2 regions of the Shewanella sp. KX20019 genome follow, and region 2 is predicted to be linked to the other one. Evidence: predicted binding sites of a transcription regulator. Region 2 holds the regulator's gene; the other holds the start of a gene.
What was found. The regulator MetJ, encoded in region 2, represses methionine synthesis genes. The targets are predictions, from matches to a motif close to TAGACGTCTAGACGTCTA.
Positions count from the first base shown of each region.

Region 1: the regulator MetJ is predicted to act here: its motif matches at 2,216-2,233, upstream of JK628_RS13505 (cystathionine beta-lyase).

Region 1 is NZ_CP068437.1:3,069,776-3,073,972, forward strand. Features, by position in the region: gene pdsS (proteobacterial dedicated sortase system histidine kinase) at 1-2,175, shown strand, start outside; gene JK628_RS13505 (cystathionine beta-lyase) at 2,277-3,455, shown strand; gene JK628_RS13510 (type II secretion system protein) at 3,616-4,191, shown strand.
Region 2 is NZ_CP068437.1:583,690-587,886, reverse strand. Features, by position in the region: gene JK628_RS02540 (bifunctional aspartate kinase/homoserine dehydrogenase II) at 1-103, opposite strand, end outside; gene metB (cystathionine gamma-synthase) at 119-1,279, opposite strand; gene metJ (met regulon transcriptional regulator MetJ) at 1,490-1,804, shown strand; gene JK628_RS02525 (sulfite exporter TauE/SafE family protein) at 1,888-2,616, shown strand; gene JK628_RS02520 (conjugal transfer protein TraF) at 2,640-3,833, opposite strand.

The DNA.
Region 1 (4,197 bases), 2.5 Mb from region 2:
CCTATTGGCCTACGAGCCAAAGTCGGCATCTTATCGCTATTCCTACTATGCTTACCATGGTTAGGTTACGAATACGTGTGGGAGATGGAAAAATACCTACGACTTGGCCAAGAGAAAACCCTCGAGGGCACCACCCAAGCGCTTGCGACCGCATTGCACGAGCGGCCGAAACTGTTTGATAGCCAAGCTAGCTTCTTGACTCAAGTCGAAAAGGGCCGCGATCTATACGCCTATCCATTAGCAGGCCCGATTCAACTCGATGGTAAACTCAGTGACTGGCAACCCTATCGTCACCGCTCCCTGCACTATGCTGAAGACAATCAAATCTATAAACGCGATCCAGCCAAGCCATTAGACATCGAATTTACCCATATGGTCGGTAAATACGCCGGCTATCTATACGGTTTTTTTGAGGTCACCGATCCACAGGTGATCTATCGCGGCAAAAACAGTTTAAGCATTGACCGAAATGACCATATCGCCATTGCAACGCTAGCGCCCGACGGCCAATTTCGCCGTTATGTTGTGGCAACAACAAAAGATGGCTGGATCAGTGCATTTGAGCTACCTGAAGACCCTGCGCTGACAACACCTGTAACACCTGAAGTTAAAATTCAGGGTAAATGGCTTAAATCGGCTAATGGCTACAATGTTGAGCTGCGGATCCCGCTGAATATGGTGGGCAGTAAATTGGGCTTTGCCATCTATGATGTCAACGGCAGTAACACTCGACAGTTGGATGCCATTGTCGGTACCTCAGCGATTGATGATGTTAATAAGCTTGGCACGGTATTAGTGCCCTCTCCAGAAATTGAAAACATTATCAAGGGTATGGCCCATAATAGCTCGCGGATTTGGGTGCTCGATAAACATGGCCGTGTGCTAGCAAAGTCAGGCGATATCCGTTCAGATAACAGCGTTTGGGCCCGCTCAACAGTAGAAAAAGAGGGTAAAACCACTTGGGACCGATTTAAGCAGCAATATTTGTATCCGCTTTATTATAAAATTCTAACCATCCCCTCGAAGGACTTTGTCGACTCATTACAGGACTCCACCGTACTGCAAGGGAGCCATATCAACAAAGCGTTACAGGGGAAACAAGGCTCCACATGGCGACTCACACCCGACAACAAGGCGGTGGTTTTAGCCGCCGCCAGCCCGATTTGGATCGATGATAAAGTGATGGGGGTTGTTATTGCCGAAGAAACTACCCATGGGATCCGCACGCTGCGCAATAAAGCCTTAGAGAAGCTGTTTAATGTGATCCTAACCATTATGAGTATGGGCACCTTGGCACTGTTCTTTTTTGCATCCAACATCTCTAGCAGAATACGTAAGCTGCGCGATGAAGCCGAACAAGCTATTGATAACCAAGGGCGCATTAGAAAAGCCATTCAAGGCTCAAAAGTGCGAGATGAAATTGGCGATCTATCTCGTAGTTTTGCCAGTATAGTTAGTCGATTAGGTCAATATACTCACTACCTAGAAAACATGTCATCGCGCTTATCCCACGAGCTACGTACGCCTGTTGCTGTGGTGCGCTCATCACTAGAACACCTAAGCCTGCAAACGCTCAACCCTGATAGCCGAAAATATGTTGACCGGGCACAGGAAGGGGTTAACCGCCTTAATATGATCCTCAATAATATGAGCGAAGCGACACGACTGGAAGAGAGTTTAACCCATGCTGAAAAATCACTATTCCCCCTAGAAAAAGTGATTAGCGGCTGCATGCAGGGGTATCAAATGGCCTACCCTAAGCAGTTTTTCAACATTGATGTCGACTCACAAGCGATGTATGTCGAGGGCGTACCAGAATACATTGCGCAACTAATGGATAAGCTCATTGCTAACGCGCTGGAATTTAGCACCCCTGATAGCGCTATCGAAGTGAGCCTTAAAGTGAATAATAAGCTCGCTCTGCTATCTGTTGCAAACTACGGCACACCTCTGCCTGAGAATATGTCGCAGCAGATCTTTGAGTCCATGGTTTCTGTGAGAGCGCAAAAAGCGCAGGATAAACCTCATTTAGGCCTTGGTCTGTATATTGCTCGGTTGATCAGCCTGTTCCATAAAGGAAAAATCAGTGCACAGAATAGAATCAATGAACAAGGTGAGATTTTTGGAGTTGAGATATTGATCCAGCTGCCACTTAGTAAAGAGAAGCCAACATAGCTAAATCGCAGAACAGGATGAATAGATTGACACTTCACTTTAGCCGTTTAGATGTTAAGATGGCTAAAACTAAAAATACCCTATAGTGGAAATAGAGCTCTATGAAAAAAGAAACGCAGATAATTAGTCTTGGCCGCGACAAGAAGTGGACTCAAGGAGTGATAAACCCACCGGTTTTTCGCGCATCAACCATGGTGTTTGATACGATGGATGACCTGCGTTTTGCTGCTAAAAACAAAGCCAATGGCGAGATGTTTTATGGTCGCCGCGGCGGGCCAACTCATTTTGCATTTCAAGCGGCTATTGCCGAACTTGAAGGCGGCGTTGGCACAGCGCTCTACCCCTCAGGTAGCGCGGCTATCAGCAATAGCTTACTGTCATTTTTAAAAGCGGGCGATCATCTACTGATGGTCGATAGCGCTTACGAGCCTACTCGCGACTTATGTAATAAGTTATTAGCCGGCTATGGTATAGAAACCACCTACTATGATCCTATGGTTGGCGAAGGCATTCGTGATCTTATTCAGCCAAACACCAAGGTATTATTTTTAGAGTCTCCAGGTTCCATTACCATGGAAATTCAAGATGTGCCCACATTGAGCCGAATTGCCCACGAACAAGGTATTGTCGTCATGCTCGATAATACCTGGGCATCGCCAATCAATTCACGTCCGTTCGAGATGGGCGTCGATATTTCGATCCAAGCGGCAACTAAATATATCGTTGGCCATTCTGATGTGATGATGGGCACAGCAACTGCCAATGAAAAGCATTGGCAGCAGTTACGCGAAAACAGTTATCTGTTAGGCCAGTGCACCTCGCCTGATGACGTCTATCTAGCCAGTCGCGGTCTGCGTACCTTGGGGATCCGTTTAGCTCAACACGAGCAGAATGCATTAAAAGTCGCCAACTGGCTTAATAGCCGACCAGAGGTAGACCATCTGCGCCACCCCGCTTTTGATACATGCCCAGGACATGAATTTTTCAAACGCGACTTTACTGCAGCTAACGGTCTATTTTCATTCGTATTAAATCAGGGAGATTTACAATCAGTCACCGCTTTTGTTGAAAACATGGATCACTTTAAGATGGGTTTTTCATGGGGCGGCTTTGAAAGCCTGATTTTGGGTGTATTTGGTATCGATAAAATACGCACCGCTACGAAGTGGGACAGCAGTAAGCCACTCATTAGGCTTCACATTGGTCTTGAGAACGTCGATGATCTCATTGCTGATCTCGACGCCGCATTTGATCGCTTTAATGCTGTGCTAAATAAGTAGACTTATACGTGTTATAAAACAACTAAACCGCCATTTTGGCGGTTTTTTATTTCCGTCTATTAACAAATCGATTACTATTATGCCAATCAAATTAAGTATCTGTTCATTCAGTGGGCTTCAAAACACCGAATAGCCGCACTATATTGGAAGTCAAAATTGCATGCTAGCTAACAGTAAAGTCAAAGGATTCACGTTAATTGAATTGGTCGTCGTCATTATTGTACTTGGTATTTTAGCCGTAATTGCCGCAGCAAAATTTATCGACTTCAGGCGTGATGCCGAAGTCAGCCGCGTCCAAGCAACAGCAGCAGCTTACCAACAAGCCATTACCTTTGCCCATACGCGTTGGCAAGTGCTGGGAAGTAATAGCTCGCTAAATGACCTACCGGATTACGCCGGTGGCGAGTTAGATATTAATGCACTCGGTTTTCCGCTGGGCATTGATAAAGGTAACCCGATGGGACAGCCAACCAATATTGGCCAAGGCGAGCAAGGTTGTGTTGATTTGTGGAATACCTTACTTGAAGATCCTGCTACGGTATCGCTATCCAGCGTCGAAAATGGCAGCGACTTTCAGGCGTATCGTCACCAAGCAGATACCAATCCAACAGGACAGACGCAGTGCACCTATGTATTGCGTACGCTTAATGACACTGCGGGCCGTGAAACAGCTGAAATTAAGATTATCTATGACTCTGTTGCAGGTACTGCCGTCAGCGTGATTAGCGAAAGTTAACTTATA
Region 2 (4,197 bases):
CGTCACTGTGACCATGAGTCAGGAGAATATGTGCAACGCGACGATAGCAGTCTGCGTCAGCTAAACTGGAGCCACCAAATTTATGTAAGTGACAACGTGCCATCTTAAACCCCTTTAATTAACAAGCGACAGCTGCATTGAGTGCAGCTTCAATATCGGCAACAAGATCATCAGCATCTTCGATACCAACAGAAAGACGGATTAAGGTGTCTTTAACCCCTGCTTGAGCACGTGCTTCAGGATCCATCGCTCGATGCGTCATGGTCGCAGGCACTGCCACTAGACTCTCTACTCCTCCGAGGCTTTCTGCAACAGAGAAATAATTAAGATTTTTTAAGAAAGCGACTAATTGCTCTTCACCGCCTCTTAATTCAAAGCTGAGCATCGCACCGAAGCCTTTTTGCTGCTTAGCAGCAATTTCATGACCAGGGTGATCTTTAAGCCCTGGGTAGTAAACTTTTTCTACTGCGCGATGACGGGTAAGAGTATCAAGGATCCGCTGCGCATTCGCCTGATGTTCGCGAATTCTTACCGCAAGTGTTCGAATTCCGCGCAATGTAAGATAACTATCGAATGCACCGCCCGTCAGACCTAAAGTATTTGACCACCAATGCAACAACTCGCCCAGCTCAGCGTCTTTCGCCACCACAGCACCACCGACGACATCACTGTGGCCATTGATATATTTGGTGGTCGAATGAATCACGATATCGGCACCAAGTAGTAAGGGTTGTTGCAAGATTGGTGACAGGAAAGTGTTATCAACGACCACGAGTGCACCCACTTCGTGGCTAGCAGCACTTATTGCTTCAATATCAACAACCCGTAACAGTGGATTTGACGGCGTTTCTAGCCACACCATTTTAGGCTTTCTAGCAATGGCTATAGCCAATGCCGCTGTATCGGTTTGGTCAACGACCTCAAGTTTGAACTGACCTTTCTTCGCCAGATTGACAAATAAACGATAACTACCACCATAACAATCATGAGGTACCACCAACAGGTCATCGGGACCAAGTAAACTAGTCACTAAAGTTATGGCTGCCATTCCAGTACAAGTCACTACCCCTGTACAACCTTTTTCGAGTTCAGCGATAGCATCGCCTAAGATTGAACGAGTGGGGTTGCCTGAGCGGCTATAATCGAAATCTCTAGGATTTTTGTGACCATCAAAAGAATAGTTTGTAGAAAGATAGATCGGAGGTACAACCGCACCATGTTGGCTATCGGACTCGATGCCTTGGCGCACAGCTACAGTGGCTAGTTTACGCTCGGTCATGTACTACTCCTCTTGCTAGATTTTCTTATTAGGGATGTCTGGACGTCTAAATGTACCTAAGCAATTCACCCTAGTCAATCACTTTTGGCCGTTTAGACGTCCAAGCATTTAGAAATCTATTTGCATTTGTCATAAAATAGAGGCAATAATTTGACTGTGCTGCATAAGGGGTTAAAATCTGCCCCGAATTTAAAAATTACAGGTGAGTCAATGACTGAGTGGAACGGCGATTATATCAGCCCATATGCTGAACACGGAAAAAAGAATGAGCAAGTAAAAAAAATTACTGTCTCTATTCCTTTGAAAGTACTCAAGGTGCTTACCGATGAGCGTACACGCCGCCAAGTGAATAACTTACGTCATGCCACCAATAGCGAATTACTCTGTGAGGCGTTTCTACACGCTTACACAGGACAACCGCTGCCAAATGATGGTGATCTTTCAAAAGATAAGCCTGATAGCATGCCTGCGGAAGTTAAACGCTTGATGGATGAGATGGGCATTGAGTGGGAAGAGCTAGAGTAGACAGGCTAAGTATGTGCAAACAAGGACCGCTATAGCGGTCCTTGTTTGCTTTCGTTCGCGAAAAAAGATCCACAGGTAGCTAAATGCTAGACCCAAACACGCTTATTTTCGCCTCTATCATTATATTTTGTGGTGCATTAACACAGAGTCTAATTGGCTTTGGTTTAGCTATCATCGCCAGTCCACTGTTATATATTATCGAACCCTCGCTAGTGCCAGCATCAGTCATTATGATGGGTTTCTCTACGGCCGTATTAACGCTTTTTAGAGAGCGTGGGCAGCTTGAGTTCAATGGGTTGCAATATGCGCTACTGGGGCGCATTCCGGGTGGGATCTTAGGCGCTATGCTTATATTGATAGCCCCTCAGCCTATTCTAGGGCTGGCAATAGCCCTTACCGTGGCGATCGCCGTTGGCTTTAGCTTGCTGAAGTTTAATATTTCGGTTAACCGTTTAAGCCTGTTTATTGCAGGGGTTCTCTCTGGCATTTTTGGCAACATTGCTGCCATAGGTGGACCACCGCTGGCGATATTGCTCGCAGGTAAAGATGCCGGTCAATTTAGAGCGGCCCTATCAGCCTTCTTCATATTTAGTTCTATGATTGCATTGGCCATTTTAGGATTTGCAGGGCTATTAAAGCCTGAACATTTGTGGGCATCATTAATGCTATTGCCCTCTGTAATATTGGGTTATGCAGTTGCCGGTAGATTGGTCGGTAGAGTCGATAAACAAAAAACCAGAGTTTTTACTCTGGTCTTATGTAGTTTCAGTGCACTTATCTTAACAGTTAAGTCGATTATCGAACTTAGTTAACCTAACGCTCAAGTAAACCATGTTTAGAAGTGATATGAGGTTTGTAGCACCCCACCTATCGCTTCATCACTGCCAAACATCCCTGTAAAGTCTAAGAAAAATGACTCACCAAAGGCAAAACCAGAACCAATAGAATAGATGTTCGCCGTTGAATCTTTCATGTCATGGCGATAACCAACACGCAATGACATCCAGTCAAACGCCCGCACTTCACCGCCTAGGCGCCAATACTGCGTGCCATCGAGCTCTTTAAACTTCTTGTTTTCAATCAAATCAACATCGGTTGTTACCGTCAAGATACTCCAGTCATAAGCAACACCTGCGGTCACCAAAGGCTCAACGCGATAGGTGAACTTCTGCCCTTCAACTTCAATGGTATCGACATCTTGGCTAATAAGGTTACGACCTGACAAACCAAATACCAAACCATTGATTGGCTCAATAGCCACACCGACATCGATATTAAAACTGGTTTCATCGTTACGGTATTCAACATCATCAAAGTCACTGGCAGAAAAATTATTCGCGCTAGCAATATAGTTGTACGTATCGATGCGCTGGAACTTTGGTGATATACCTACCGAGATAGGCATATTGACAATAGAGAGCGGGAAACTTAACGCTATTCCTAAATCAGATACAGCCCCTCCAATCACTTGGCCATTTGAGGCTAAGTCGGTCACTGCTGGCGGATTATTTACATCTAAGTCTGTAAGCGCATCGATATCCGATTGGGCAATGTTAGCGACACCAACGGCGTTCACGTAACTTTTGTAGAAAATAGCCATTGGCATTCTTTGATGTGGAATCGCCACGCTAAAACCAAGACCGGCACTGGCGTACGCAGACGTACCTTTCAGCGATTCTAAATCGAGGATCAAATCATCTCGGTAAACATCAATATCGCCACTGTTACCCGCATCAATAGCAGCGGCCAAGCCATCATATGAATCAATAAGAGAGTCAAATTTATCAATCATATTGTCGCTGTCGGCCATATCAATACCGAGCACCGGCATCAATAAAACAGCTGAATTATCTTTGTGTGCATTTAAACCGAGCAATGCTGGGTTAACAAAAGCAGCCCCCTCATTATTAGACGAGGCAACACCAGCGCCGCCCATTGCATCACTACGGGCCTCATAATACTCTTGGCCTGAATAGGCAAAAAAGCTGGGGATTAGTGCGCATAATAGCGCTAGTTTACGTAGTTTCATCCATTCCGCCCTTTTTATGTCCTTAACGCTTTAACACCAATACGGTCCAAATCGAAAAAAGGTCTTATACCAATCAATATAAGTAGTTGATCTACTCAGAGTGTTTGTTGGCGAACTAATTCAAGGCGAATGAATGACATAATGATTATTCCCTTATGAGTTCATTTAACGTAGAAGTAGGAAGCCAAAAACCCTCTTTACAGACGAGTTTTAGCGTTTCTGATGCTGTGTTAACGAGCTTAAACGTAGAATAACTATGCTCTTCACTCGTTGCCTTGCCTCAGAATCGCTAAACTCTCGCTGAGCGATCAAATCTTTATACTGATTGGTATTAATTATTTTTTTCTTATCAAGAGTTATTCTA